One region of the Microcystis flos-aquae FACHB-1344 genome, then DNA from elsewhere that is predicted to be linked to it. Evidence: riboswitches for the same ligand, from Rfam matches in the RefSeq annotation. Region 1 holds a riboswitch; the other holds the start of a gene.
The links. A riboswitch is a leader RNA that binds a small molecule or an ion and turns the genes downstream of it on or off. The one in region 1 is predicted to bind cyclic di-AMP.
Positions count from the first base shown of each region.

Region 2: another riboswitch for cyclic di-AMP. It lies ahead of H6G48_RS09635 (ArsB/NhaD family transporter); the one in region 1 lies ahead of ntrB (nitrate ABC transporter permease).

Region 1 covers NZ_JACJSW010000197.1:39,752-45,942, forward strand. The annotation lists gene murA (UDP-N-acetylglucosamine 1-carboxyvinyltransferase) at 1-591, shown strand, start outside; gene H6G48_RS20090 (ABC transporter ATP-binding protein) at 694-1,530, opposite strand; gene H6G48_RS20095 (CmpA/NrtA family ABC transporter substrate-binding protein) at 1,540-2,943, opposite strand; gene ntrB (nitrate ABC transporter permease) at 2,948-3,787, opposite strand; cyclic di-AMP (ydaO/yuaA leader) riboswitch at 3,895-4,029, opposite strand; gene H6G48_RS20105 (Uma2 family endonuclease) at 4,203-4,805, opposite strand; gene H6G48_RS26525 (PEP-CTERM sorting domain-containing protein) at 5,038-5,997, shown strand; gene H6G48_RS20115 (PEP-CTERM sorting domain-containing protein) at 6,056-6,191, shown strand, end outside.
Region 2 covers NZ_JACJSW010000117.1:43,029-49,219, forward strand. The annotation lists gene H6G48_RS27165 (glycosyltransferase) at 1-791, opposite strand, end outside; gene H6G48_RS09635 (ArsB/NhaD family transporter) at 898-2,235, opposite strand; cyclic di-AMP (ydaO/yuaA leader) riboswitch at 2,466-2,596, opposite strand; gene H6G48_RS09640 (DUF3172 domain-containing protein) at 2,785-3,363, shown strand; gene H6G48_RS09645 (P-II family nitrogen regulator) at 3,689-4,006, opposite strand; gene H6G48_RS09650 (sodium-dependent bicarbonate transport family permease) at 4,080-5,060, opposite strand; gene H6G48_RS27445 (hypothetical protein) at 5,542-5,811, shown strand; gene rimI (ribosomal protein S18-alanine N-acetyltransferase) at 5,792-6,191, shown strand, end outside.

The DNA of each region.
Region 1 (6,191 bases):
ATTGAAGCTGGGACTTTACTGATAGCCGGGGCGATTACCCGCTCGGAAATTAGTCTTTATCCCGTGATTCCCAGCCATTTAGCTTCGGTAATTGCCAAACTGCACGAAATCGGTCCGGAAGTGGTGGAAGATGGTCCTAATCGTCTCCGGATTATCCCTAAAGACTTAAAAGCCACCGATATCGAAACCCTGCCCTATCCCGGTTTTCCCACAGATATGCAGGCCCAATTTATGGCTCTATTAACTTTAACCGAGGGCAGTAGCGTGGTTAATGAGACGGTTTTTGAAAATCGTCTGCGTCATGTGGCCGAATTAAAGCGTCTGGGAGCAGATATCAAGGTCAAAGGAAATGTGGCTTTAGTGCGCGGTGTGCCTTTCCTCTCTGGAGCGCCGGTGATGGCCACGGATCTACGCGCTTCGGCAGCTTTGGTGGTGGCAGGATTGGCAGCCCGGGGGACTACTATTGTGCAGGGACTCCATCACCTCGATCGAGGTTACGATAATTTAGAGGGTAAATTAAGAGCATTAGGGGCAAATTTACGCCGGGTTGATCCTTTAGCCTTAGAATTGGCTACCCTGACCCAATCTTAATAGAAAAAGGGCGAAGCATTCGGGCAATAACCTATCGCTGAAACCGGAGATTTCCTATCCGAATGCTTCGCCCCTACAGATATTATCTGACTTTTTCACCGCCTATTCATCTGCCGTAAAATAACGCTCTAGAAAATCGAGAGCATGATTTCTTAAATCATAATATTCTTGAGTTTCTCGCATGGCGTGACGATCCCGGGGATGGGTAAAAGGAACCGTTAAAATCTCACCGATATTAGCATGGGGCCCATTGGTCATTAAAACAATGCGATCGGACATGAAAATTGCCTCATCTACATCATGGGTAATCATAATCACCGCTTGCCGGTGACTCTCCCAAATTTTCAGCACTTCCTGTTGTAATTTTCGCTTAGTTAAAGCATCTAAAGCCCCAAAAGGTTCATCCATCAATAGCATTTTCGGTCGAGTTACCAAAGCGCGAGCGATGCCCACCCGCTGCTTCATTCCGCCGGAGATTTCTTCGGGATATTTATCAGCAGCGGCCGTTAAATGCACCATAGCTAAATGTTCATTAACAAGGCTATTTTTTTCAACTTTACTAGCACTTTTAAGAACTTCATCCACCGCCAAGCGAATATTTTCTCGCACTGTCAACCAGGGCAAAAGAGAATAATGCTGAAAAACCATCATGCGGTCAGCCCCCGGTTTACGAATTAATTTTCCTTCTAAAGTGACCTGTCCCGAGGAGGCTTGTTCTAAACCGGCGATAATTTTTAAAAGCGTCGATTTGCCGCAACCGGAATGACCGATCACCGAAATGTATTCCTGGGAACTAATAGTCAGATTGACCCCATCAAGGACAACAAAATTGCTGCCATCAGCCTTAGGATAAGCTTTAACGATATTTTTAATCTCTAAAAATTCTTCCCCGGAAAAGGAACTTGAGAGCGGGTTAGGAACAGAGGAGAATTGGGTCATAATAATTAATTATCCCTGCAAATAAAAGAATTGAGGTGAATTGGCGCGAATTTCAAAACTGTTGAGATAACCGACGAGATCGCTAGGATCAAAAGCTTTTTGATCGATAAAAGCCCCCGGCGGTACGACGTAATAATCTTCGCTGGGACAAATAATACCCATATCGTCGGCGATTTGACGGTATAAATCGGTTTTCCAAGCTTTTTTAGCTACTTCTTCCGCATTTTTGGGTATTGCAGCAATCTGTCCCCAGCGAGCGGCCTGGGTGATTAACCAAAGACTTTCGGATTGCCAGAGAAAGGTAGAATGATCGTGATCGGCTTTGGCAATATCTTTTGGCATGGCGAAAAAAATTGTCGTCGCTAGATCCTCAACCAGACGTTTTCGATCATCGAAACCCCCATAGTTGTAATCCCCAACGATGCCGGGGCGGGTAAATTGTGGTTTTGCCCCTGTAAACGAGCGCCCGGAAATGATCGTCGCTACTTCCTCTCGATTTTCAGGTCGATCGCAATACTGACAAGCTTCAATCATCGCTTTGACTAAAGAGCGATAGGTTTTCGGGTTTTCTTCGATAAAAGACTCCATCACCGCTAGAATGCGATCGGGGTGTCCTTGCCAGATTTCCCGTCCCTGGGCAAAGGTAAAACCGACCCCTTCGTTACCGGTAATCGCCCTAGTGTTCCAGGGTTCGGCCACCATATAAGCTTGCATTGTACCAATACGCATATTGTTGACCATCTGCGGCGGCGGAATAATCAAAAGACGAAATTCTTCGATCGGATTAATGCCCATCGATGCCGTCAGGTAACGCAGGAAGTATTCATAGATGGAGGAACTCAAGACCGCTGCCCAGATGCGCTCTTCCGGGGGGATACTCTGGAAATAGGCTTGCAGTTGCCGGCCCGCTTGCTCAAGATCGCCATTATACTCTCGCCAAGGTCGAAGGCCAAAATCCCACATCGGCCGGTTCATGGTCATAGCGTTACCGTGACGATGAATAGTCATCGCCCCACACAGAGGGGCAACCCGCGCCCCTTCTGCCCCCGTCCTCGCATTGGTAATCGCCCCGGAGACCACGGGAGAAGCGTCCAAGCGTCCGAAGATAATCCCATCACGGGAATTCGCCCAACTTGCTTCCCGACTGAGGGTGACATTCAGTCCATACTTGCGAAAAAAGCCTTTTTCCCAGGCGACGGCGAAGGGGGCGCAATCATTGACGGGGACATATCCCACGGTGAGGTGAGGTTTTTCTAGGGTTTTCGGATCGATAATCGGGGTTACGGCTAGGGCTGCCTCGGTTAATCCCGTCGGGTTGCGACTGGCATTGATAGTACAGGCAGTCAGACTACCAGTAACCAAAGTCGTCCCCAATCCCTGAAGGAAGGTACGTCTAGATATGGGGGGAATCATGGTATTAACTGCCCGGTTTAGCGGGACGATGGGTGACAAGGACTTGTAAACGGCTAATTAGGTAATCGAGGATTAAACCGGTAACGCCGATGACAATCACCGCCAGAAAGACGGAACTAAGGTTTAAGCGATTCCACTCATCCCAAAGAAAAAACCCGATTCCCACACCTCCGGTTAACATTTCCACGGCTACGATGACTAGCCAAGCAATTCCTAAACTTAAGCGCAATCCCGTAAAAATGTAAGGCAAACTAGCGGGGAGGATAATTTTAAAAATCTGGCGATATTTGGGCATTTCTAGGACTCTGGCCACATCGATATAGTCTTTGGGTACACTACCGACTCCTAGGGCTGTATTAATCATGGTTGACCAGAGGGAGGTGATGAAAATCACAAAAATGGCCGAGGGTTCCGCGACTCCAAACATGGCCAGAGAGATGGGTAGCCAAGCTAGGGGAGAAACGGGGCGTAGAATTTGAATGATCGGATTGAGGATGAGCATAGCCGGCCGGGATAGCCCGATGAGAAACCCGACTGGAATAGCCACTAATGCTCCCAACAGAAAACCGATTAAGACGCGTCGCAAACTGGCCAGCAATAGCCAACCGATGCCGAGATTGCCCGGACCGCGACGATAGAAGGGATGGAGAATATAATCGAGATTGCTAGTCAAGGCCTGCCAAGGATTGGGCATCAATTCACTTCGGAAAGTCGCAATTACCCACCAGAGGGTAATCAGACCGATAAAACCCATCGCCGGATACAGTACCACATCCTTAAACAGCCAAGCTTTCGCTTGCCTGCCTGTGGCACGCCCAGCGACTAAAATAGCCGCAATATTCATGTTATTTACCCTTGTATAAGGATCGAGGTACAGATAATGAGCAGTACCAACCAAGAATCCTGAAAGAGCCAGAATATTTGCAGGAATATCTCCTATTCTGTTTCTCTTCAGTCTTCCCCCAATGCCGACGAAGTTAGCTGACGGGCTAGGACTGAGAGATGTCCTTTTCATTGACTGAAATTCGCCCCAAATTCGGTTCCTCCGCTTCAACAGACCACGGTTGAATTAGGCTGACTTACTCTATTTGCCCAGAATGATAACATATTCGATCGAGTTGTGGGAAAATCCCGGTCGCCTCTGATACTAAATCCTTTTTTAACAGTATGATTAACTCCCAATCCAACTTTAAAAACCCACTCCCCACTTCCCCAATTCATAATTCATAATTCATAACAGGAGTCCGCAGCGATCGCATTTACCAAATCTTAGCCATTACTAATACAAACCCCGGCAATTCTGGATCACCACTAATGGTTTCAGGAGCATTTAAAATCTCCGGTTCTCGATGGGGACGATAAATATAGACTTGGCGATTTTGGCGATCTATTAACCAACCCAATAAAGTACCATTGGCAATATATTCCTCCATCTTTTTCTGCAAACTGGATACCGTATCACTAGCAGAACGTAATTCAATGACAAAATCGGGACAGATGGGGGCAAAAGAGGCTTTTTGTTTTTCTGTTAAAGCATTCCAGCGTTCTAATTTAATCCAAGCAGCATCGGGTGAACGAATTGCGCCATTGGGCAGCGTAAAACCCGCACTAGAATCAAACCCAAGCCCCGTTCCATCTAGTTCTGACCAGTTCCCCAGTTGCAGAGCTATATTAAAATTGCGATTACCCGTATCTGAAAAAGCAGGAGGCATAACGATCACTTCTCCACTAGCACTGCGTTCAATGCGTAAATCTCGATTGGCTAAACAAAATTCATAAAATTGCTCCTCCGTCATCGGCATAATCCAAGGAAGATCAATCATCAAAGGAGCCGAGGTCGCTTGTACAAGTAGTGTCGTCATATTTTCGCCCTACTCAAGAATTACATGAGTTAACAACTGAATGCCCTTCAATCTTAACTTAGCTCTTGTCAACGGCATTATTGACTACTAAAAGATAGAAGGCGATCGCTCTTAACGTTGCTAAAGAAGCCTGACGGAGAGGAATGTAAATATTTAAAAAATGTAGCTTAGAATACAGTTCGGGGGGGGAAATGTGTATTGTTTTGCTATTCGCATTATCCTGATGTTTATCATGAAAAAGAAAAATATATTTGCAGTAGGTATTACAGTATTTACAACAGCTGTATCCTCTACTGTGTTTGCTCTCGCTTTTTTTCCATCTAGTGCTTTAGGCGAAGGTATTACTGAAGAACAGATAGTAAAAACTGAAGTCAATCTGCTATTACAGTCAATAATAATCAAAAATGACATTTTGCTGTTAGGAAGTCAATTGCCTTTCTATTCTAATAGTGTGTTTAGCTATTCATCTATAACAGATGATCGAGGCTGGACAGGTACTCTTACAGGAACTTATGCACTTCTTCCTATTAATGTAACTTATCGTGGAGTCTTAGTAGGCGATCCAGAGTTGGCTTTTGACAGTGAAGGAACAGTGGGAACAGATGTATGGAGTGGAAAGGGAAATGGAAAACTTGAGCTAAGTCCAAAAGATCCTATTAAGAAAACTGTCGGGGTGACAATTAATCCATTTAAACAGGAGTTAGGGGTTACAGGAACCGTTTCTAATGGGTTGGTAAGTGCTTCATTATCAGCACTCAAAAATTTTGATGAGAAAAAATTGCGTTTAGAAGCCGCAATTGGTGTACTTAGTGTAAAAGGAATTCTTCCTGCGCTAGCAGAAGCAGCATATAATTTTGACTTATTTCAAGATACTCTTAATTATGAAGATGGTGTAGAGGTAAGGACATTGTTTGGATTGTGGAATAGACGAAAGATAGTAAGTTCTGGAACTTTTTCTAACCCTGTTGTTATTGATCCAAGCACAGGTCAACCAGTTATTGATCCAGGTACAGGTCTGCCAGTTAGCAATCTTCCTATTACTAATAATGTTACCTTCCGACCTGTAGCTATCCCCGAACCCTCCTCAATCCTAAGCCTCCTCGCCCTCGGCACACTCGGCGCAGCCTCAACCCTCAAGCGCCAATTAAAGCCCACCAAATCAGCCGAGAAGGAAACGACAAAAGTAGGCTAATAGCCTTAAAGTAAAACCACAACCTTACACTAACAAGAACACTACTCAGGAGTAAAAAATGAAAAATTGGACTTTAGCCTTGGCTCTTGGAACTGCCGTAGTAAATACAGCAATAGGATTGGGAGTGAATCCAGTCTCGGCAGCGATTTGGGATGTATCTTTTACAATTGCAGATCCTCTGGGTACAGAATACT
Region 2 (6,191 bases), on a different contig from region 1:
CAAGGTTGACCTTTTTCTAGCAAACTATCCAGATAACCATCCCCGATTTGGCGACCACCGACCACCACCAATTTAAAATCAGGATCGCCAATTTGATCTAAAGCGATTAAGACATCTTCTAAACCTTTGTGGGGTCTAGCAGTACCCGGGAACATTAAGACTTTATAGGCAGATAAACCGTATTTTTGACGACAAGCGACAGGATCGTAGAGATTGGGATCGAAAAGTTGCGTATCCTTGCCATTCGGTAAATAAATCCCCCCATAGCGCTTTTGCAAAAATTGATTATTAACCGTCACCGCATCAGCGCGGTTAATTAAATTTTCCATCCAACGCAGATAGAGAGGGTGATTCGGGTCCCTAAGCGCACCATTTTTTTTGAGGATATCCCTAGCTAATTGTCGGGGATGAGGACGATAGGACCATTGATCGCCACCAAACCAACTCATTTCCCAATCGTCAATATCGAGAATTAGGGGACGTGGGGAAAAAAAACGTTTCAGTAAACCGATGCCAAAACTGGTGGGACGGGGTTTAACCGCGTAGATAATCTCTCCGGAGAGGCGATCGAGTAAAGTTTTGATCTGGCCAAAAAACTGGGGATAATTATTGCCTTTGACCGATACCACCGGTAAATTCCCCGGTGGGGTTGGATAGATTTCCCGGCCAAAAATCGGGCCATAGACCGTCACCTGACAGTTTAGCTGTTGCAAGACTTGAGCAATCAAATAGACTCTTGTGCCACCACCACCGGATAAATCTGGTGCTAAAACAGAGATTTTTTTGTTCACGATCGCCGATCAATCCAGATTATCTAGCACGATAGGAGAATGTTAATCAATGTTAACGTTTTTGTCAATCTTAGGCGAACTTAACATTAATGCCACCGGAGATAGACTAGACAAAGAAAATTAACATATACATTGCCGAGACGACTAACTGAGTAAACATCACTGGTAAACCGTAGCGCAGAAAGGTATGAAAAGTAATTTTGCCCCCGTGTTGTTCAGCGATGCCGGCGGCGACAATATTAGAAGAAGCCCCCACTAAAGTACCATTACCCCCTAGGGTGGCCCCATACATCATCGCGTAGAAAAGCGGTAAAACTTCCGGGGGAAAAGAACCGGCATAATCGGGAGAAAGAACCTCTGTCCCGACTAAATTAACATTAACCAGGTACTGTTTCAGTAGTGGAACCATGGCCACCACTAGGGGAATATTCGGAACTACACTGGAAATAAAACCGACAAAAAACAGCAAGACTAGAGAACCTAAAAAGATATTTTTGCCTAAAATTATCGACAGAAATCCCGATACACTATTAACTACGCCAGTTTTTTCTAAGCCGCCAATTAGGACAAAAATTGACATAAAAAATAATAGGGTACTCCAGTCCACATCCCGGAGAATATTATGAACCGTATCTATCTTCGATTGCTGGGCTAAAAGTAGGGCTAAAGTGGCACCCATCAAAGCAACGGCCGCGGGAGAAATGGGTACGGGAAAAGATTCACCGACGACGAATAAAAATAAGACTAAAAAGACGATAATTCCCCCCAGAGCTAAGACGCGAGGATGATTAATTTTCGGATGGGGTAATTCTTCTAAATGCTCGAATTTTGTCCGCCAGATTTTCGGGAATAACCAAGGTAACATAACCAGAATGGTAATCACTGCCAAGGCACCACCTAAACTCAAGCGCTGTAGGTATTCCATGAAGGTGATATTAATAGAATCACCGACGATATAAGTAGCGGGATCACCAACAATCGTTAATAATCCGGAACTGTTGGCTACGAAAACCATCAGGATTAAGAGCGGCACAAAATCCACACCGATATCCTGTGCCAATGGGGGAATTAGAGGTGCTAATAACATCACCGTGGTAGCGTTGGGTAATACCGCACAGATCGGGGTAGTAATGGCGACAATTCCTATTAGTAATAATTTGCCCTGTCCCTTGGCTAAAAGCACCATTTGTGCTGCTAAATAATCAAAAATTTTCGTTGGTTCAAAGGCTCTCACTAACACCATCACCCCAAAAAATAGGGCGAGAGTGGCATAACTGCGACTGATATAACCCACCGCCTCCTGGAGAGTCATGATATGGGTAAAAACTAAGATTAAAGCCCCCAGTAAAGCCGCTACGGTAATATGAAGCCACTCGAACATAATCACCACAATGACTGCAATAAAAGTCATTGCAGCAATCCACATTGGTAAAGATTCCAGCATTTTTGATCCTGTTTTTACTTTCGGTTTCTCGATACGACTAAAAGTTTGCCCGAACTATATAGCAAACTCACAAAAAATATGGTTATCGACGGAAAATCTTAAAATTGTTGTGATCGGTGAACCTGCATGAGAATCCCCATATACAATGTCTCCTGTAAGTTATGACTATCAAGTAGTATCAGCGACATAACTGAACCGATCAAGACATTGCTAGGAATGTAGTGATGTTTCAGTCTTCCCCCCCACGCCGACGAAGTTAGCTGACGGGCTAGGATAGAGAGATATCCTTTTCTAGGCTAAAAAATCTAGAAATACGCCCCCAAATGTGGTTCCTCCGCTCCGAATTTGTCTAGCTAATATCTAGCATAGAAACTTGGATTAGGCTGACTTACTCTGTTTAGTGATCCACCATAGCATACTAACCCAAAAAAAACGATATAGCTCTATACTAGACCTATCCTGTCGGTTATCCCCCGGGTTGCTAGGATAGAACAGTGATAAGCTAATAGCTAACGACTGACCGCCATAGCGGCCACATCAGAAATTTCTATGAATAGAAGACCTCGTTATACTCCTCCCCGATCGCGCGATCGTGATTATGATCGATCCTATGGCGATGACTCTCGCGCTTCGTCCCCCGGAGGCCTATTGGCAAAATTAAACTATGCCATGATCGCCCTGATTGGCGGTATTTTTGTACTAGGAGTGGGTCTCGGTCTGGTATTCAGTTCTACCGCTAATTTTAGCCCCGAAAACGTCGCTTCCCGAGAAGTAATCGATCGCAGCGCCCCCAATGCGGAATTATGCGTGCAATTTGGGGCTAGTGCCATTGTCACCGATTTGCGGGTTTATGTCACTCTTAACCCCTTTAATGTTTTTGTTACCCAACCAGTCATGCAACCCGGTTGCGTTTTGCGACGCAATAACTGGTCAATTTTAGAACAACAAAAATTAGTCGATGGACAGCAGGTGCAAAGTTGTAAAAACCGGATGAATACCTTTGGTTATACCGGCCCCTTGGAAGGCAAACCGAAAATCGATTGTATCTTCCAAAATGAAGCTGGGGGTAATCTTTTTGTTAATCCCGCCGGTGCTGTTGGCCCCAGACCAGATACAGATAAATTCTAAACCCGGAAAGGTAATTAGTCACTGACTTTTGAAAACCCACAACCGTTGCCTATCAATGCTTTCAGGGATTTATTGCCCTTGTAATTTTTCTGGCTGACGACGAAATAATAAGGGTTTCGGCTTTGAGGAAGATTTTAAGGAGATATAAGTATTTCCTATGTTGATTGAGAAACCCTTACCCGGTAATACTTCTATGTTTAGTCATTCTCAATAAGGCTGTCCTTATTGCGGTGACTAATTACCGGGAAAGATCGTTCTCCTGACGGCTGAATACTGGCCACTGACTCCTAATTAACTACGACAATTTTTGATTTTTACGAGAGGTCTAATGACTTAGCCATTGGCCCGTAGTCACCACAAAAATTCCGCCGGCTTTTTTTAAAAAAGGCTGAATTTTATCGATCAGACGACCAAGTTGTTCGTCACTATTACAAACCGTCATAATGTAGTTACCACTGTAATCACAATCCAAGTCATCACAGGATAAACCTCGATCACCTTTTCCCGAAGTACTGCCAAAGACGGTATAACCGGAAACTCCGACAACATCAAGAACGCTTAAGGTTTCTTCCAGAAAAGCATGACTAACAATTATGTCTACTTTTTTGACAGTTTGTAGGGAAGGATGCGGGGATTCAAGCATGGTAGTTAAGTAAAAAAGGGACAAGTGAAAGAGAACAATTTTGACAGGAATTATTTAAAAACCGCCGGGCCTTTTAGACTCCACAGCCAATGATTTTGATCATCTCTAGGTACAGAGGAATACCGATGATGATATTGAAAGGAAAAGTTAAAGCCAAGGCCATAGAAATGTATAAACTAGGATTCGCTTCGGGAACAGTCATTCTCATGGCCGCAGGAACAGCAATATAAGAGGCACTGGCACACAAAACAGCGAATAATAAAGCATTGCCCTGTTCAAATCCGAGAACCTTAGCAATGAGAATCCCCACCATAGCATTGATGACGGGAATGAACACCGAGAAACCGATGAGAAAAGAACCAGTTTTGCCTAATTCCCGGATTCTTTTCGCCGCCACTAATCCCATATCAAGGAGAAAGAAAGTTAACGCACCATAAAAAATCCCTTGAGTGAAAGGTTGTAATTTTTCCCAGCCTTTTTCCCCTGTGAGCATACCAACCACAACACTACCGACTAAGAGAAATACCGAACCATTTAAAAAGGCTTCATGTAGAACCTTTGACCAAGAAAACGCTTCTTCTTCGCCATTTTTCTCTTTAAAGACTCGCACCAGGATTAAACCCACTACAATCGCCGGCGATTCCATTAAAGCTAAGGCCGCTACCATATGACCGCCATAGGAAATATGAAGTTTTTCTAAAAAAGAACTGGCGGTGATGAAAGTAACGGCACTAATGGAACCATAGGCTGCGGCGATCGCTGCTGCATTGGCACTATCGAGTTTAATTTTCAGGATAAAGAAAGTGTAAATGGGAACGATGCAAGCCATAACCACAGAGGCAATCAAAGTTAAAGCGATTTGGTTATTGATGCCACTTTCCGCTAGTTCATAACCTCCCTTGAAACCAATCGCCATCAACAGATAGAGAGAAAAGAGTTTAGGCAGTGGTTGGGGAATCTCTAGGTCGGATTTAAAAAATACTGCCAGCATTCCCAAGAAAAAGAACAAAACCGGCGGATTGAGAATATTGAACAGGATTAAGCTGCCATCCATAGGTTTGCGTACATTGAGTTATTTCAATCTATACTATTCGATTTTGAGAATACTGGGAAAATGTTAAGAACCGGATTAAAACGCTTAACGATGGCCGCCCAAAAAAATTAAGATGGGTGATGTTTCAGTGATCGGTGATCAGTTATCTTGAAACCGTCAGCTTTTCTCCCCTCTCCCCCTCTACAATAATTACTCGCAGCCAGGAATCACTTGGGTTAGTATCATACTTTGTGCTTTTTGTCAAAAAAACTTTTTTTTTGCAATAAAACTACACAAAAAAAAGATCATCGTTGTGGGTGAAATTGACTGATTTAACCCTCTTAATTGGGATTACCTTCTAGGTGTGGCAAGGGTTTCAACCATTGCTGCCCAAAAAAGCACAGAATAACCCATTATGAAATTCAGTAAAATCGCTGTAACTATGATAACATCGTTGTTAAATAAAAATCTTTCTCAATTAATTCTTAAGAATTTATAAATATTGCGGAATGTTAATTTAAATATTCTCAAGTTTTTGCAGTCAATAAATAACTTTTGCTTATCTTTGTCAGAAAATAGAACTCCTGCAAAAATCCCACATCTACCATTGGATTCAGGAGACAGGATTCAGGAGACAGGAGATTATTTTTATTTATTCTCCCTTCTCCCCACACCCCACACCCCACACCCCACTCCCCCACCACCCCACACCCCACAGCCTACACCCCACACCCTGCTCCCTTCCCCGATCAATGGCAAAAATCCAGCTTAAAACCCCAAAATCAGAGCATCTTGCCGCCATGGTGGCACTCGATCGCACCAGTCTCGGCGGTATCTGGACGTTATCGGGATATCAACGGGAATTAGACAGCCCCAACAGTGAATTATTAATTCTTACCCTGGACCGGGATAGCGAAACCCTAATCGGATTGGCTTGTTTTTGGGCAATTCTCGAAGAAGCGCATATTACCCTCCTAGCAATTTACCCCGACTATCAAAGACAAGGATTAGGACAACTACTTCTCTACAAACTTCTGGAGAAGGCTGTACAAAGACAACTGGAAAGGGCTACGCTAGAGGTGAGGGTATCGAACCAGTCAGCGATCGCGCTCTACGAGCATTTTGGCTTCCGCATCGCTGGAGAGCGTAAAA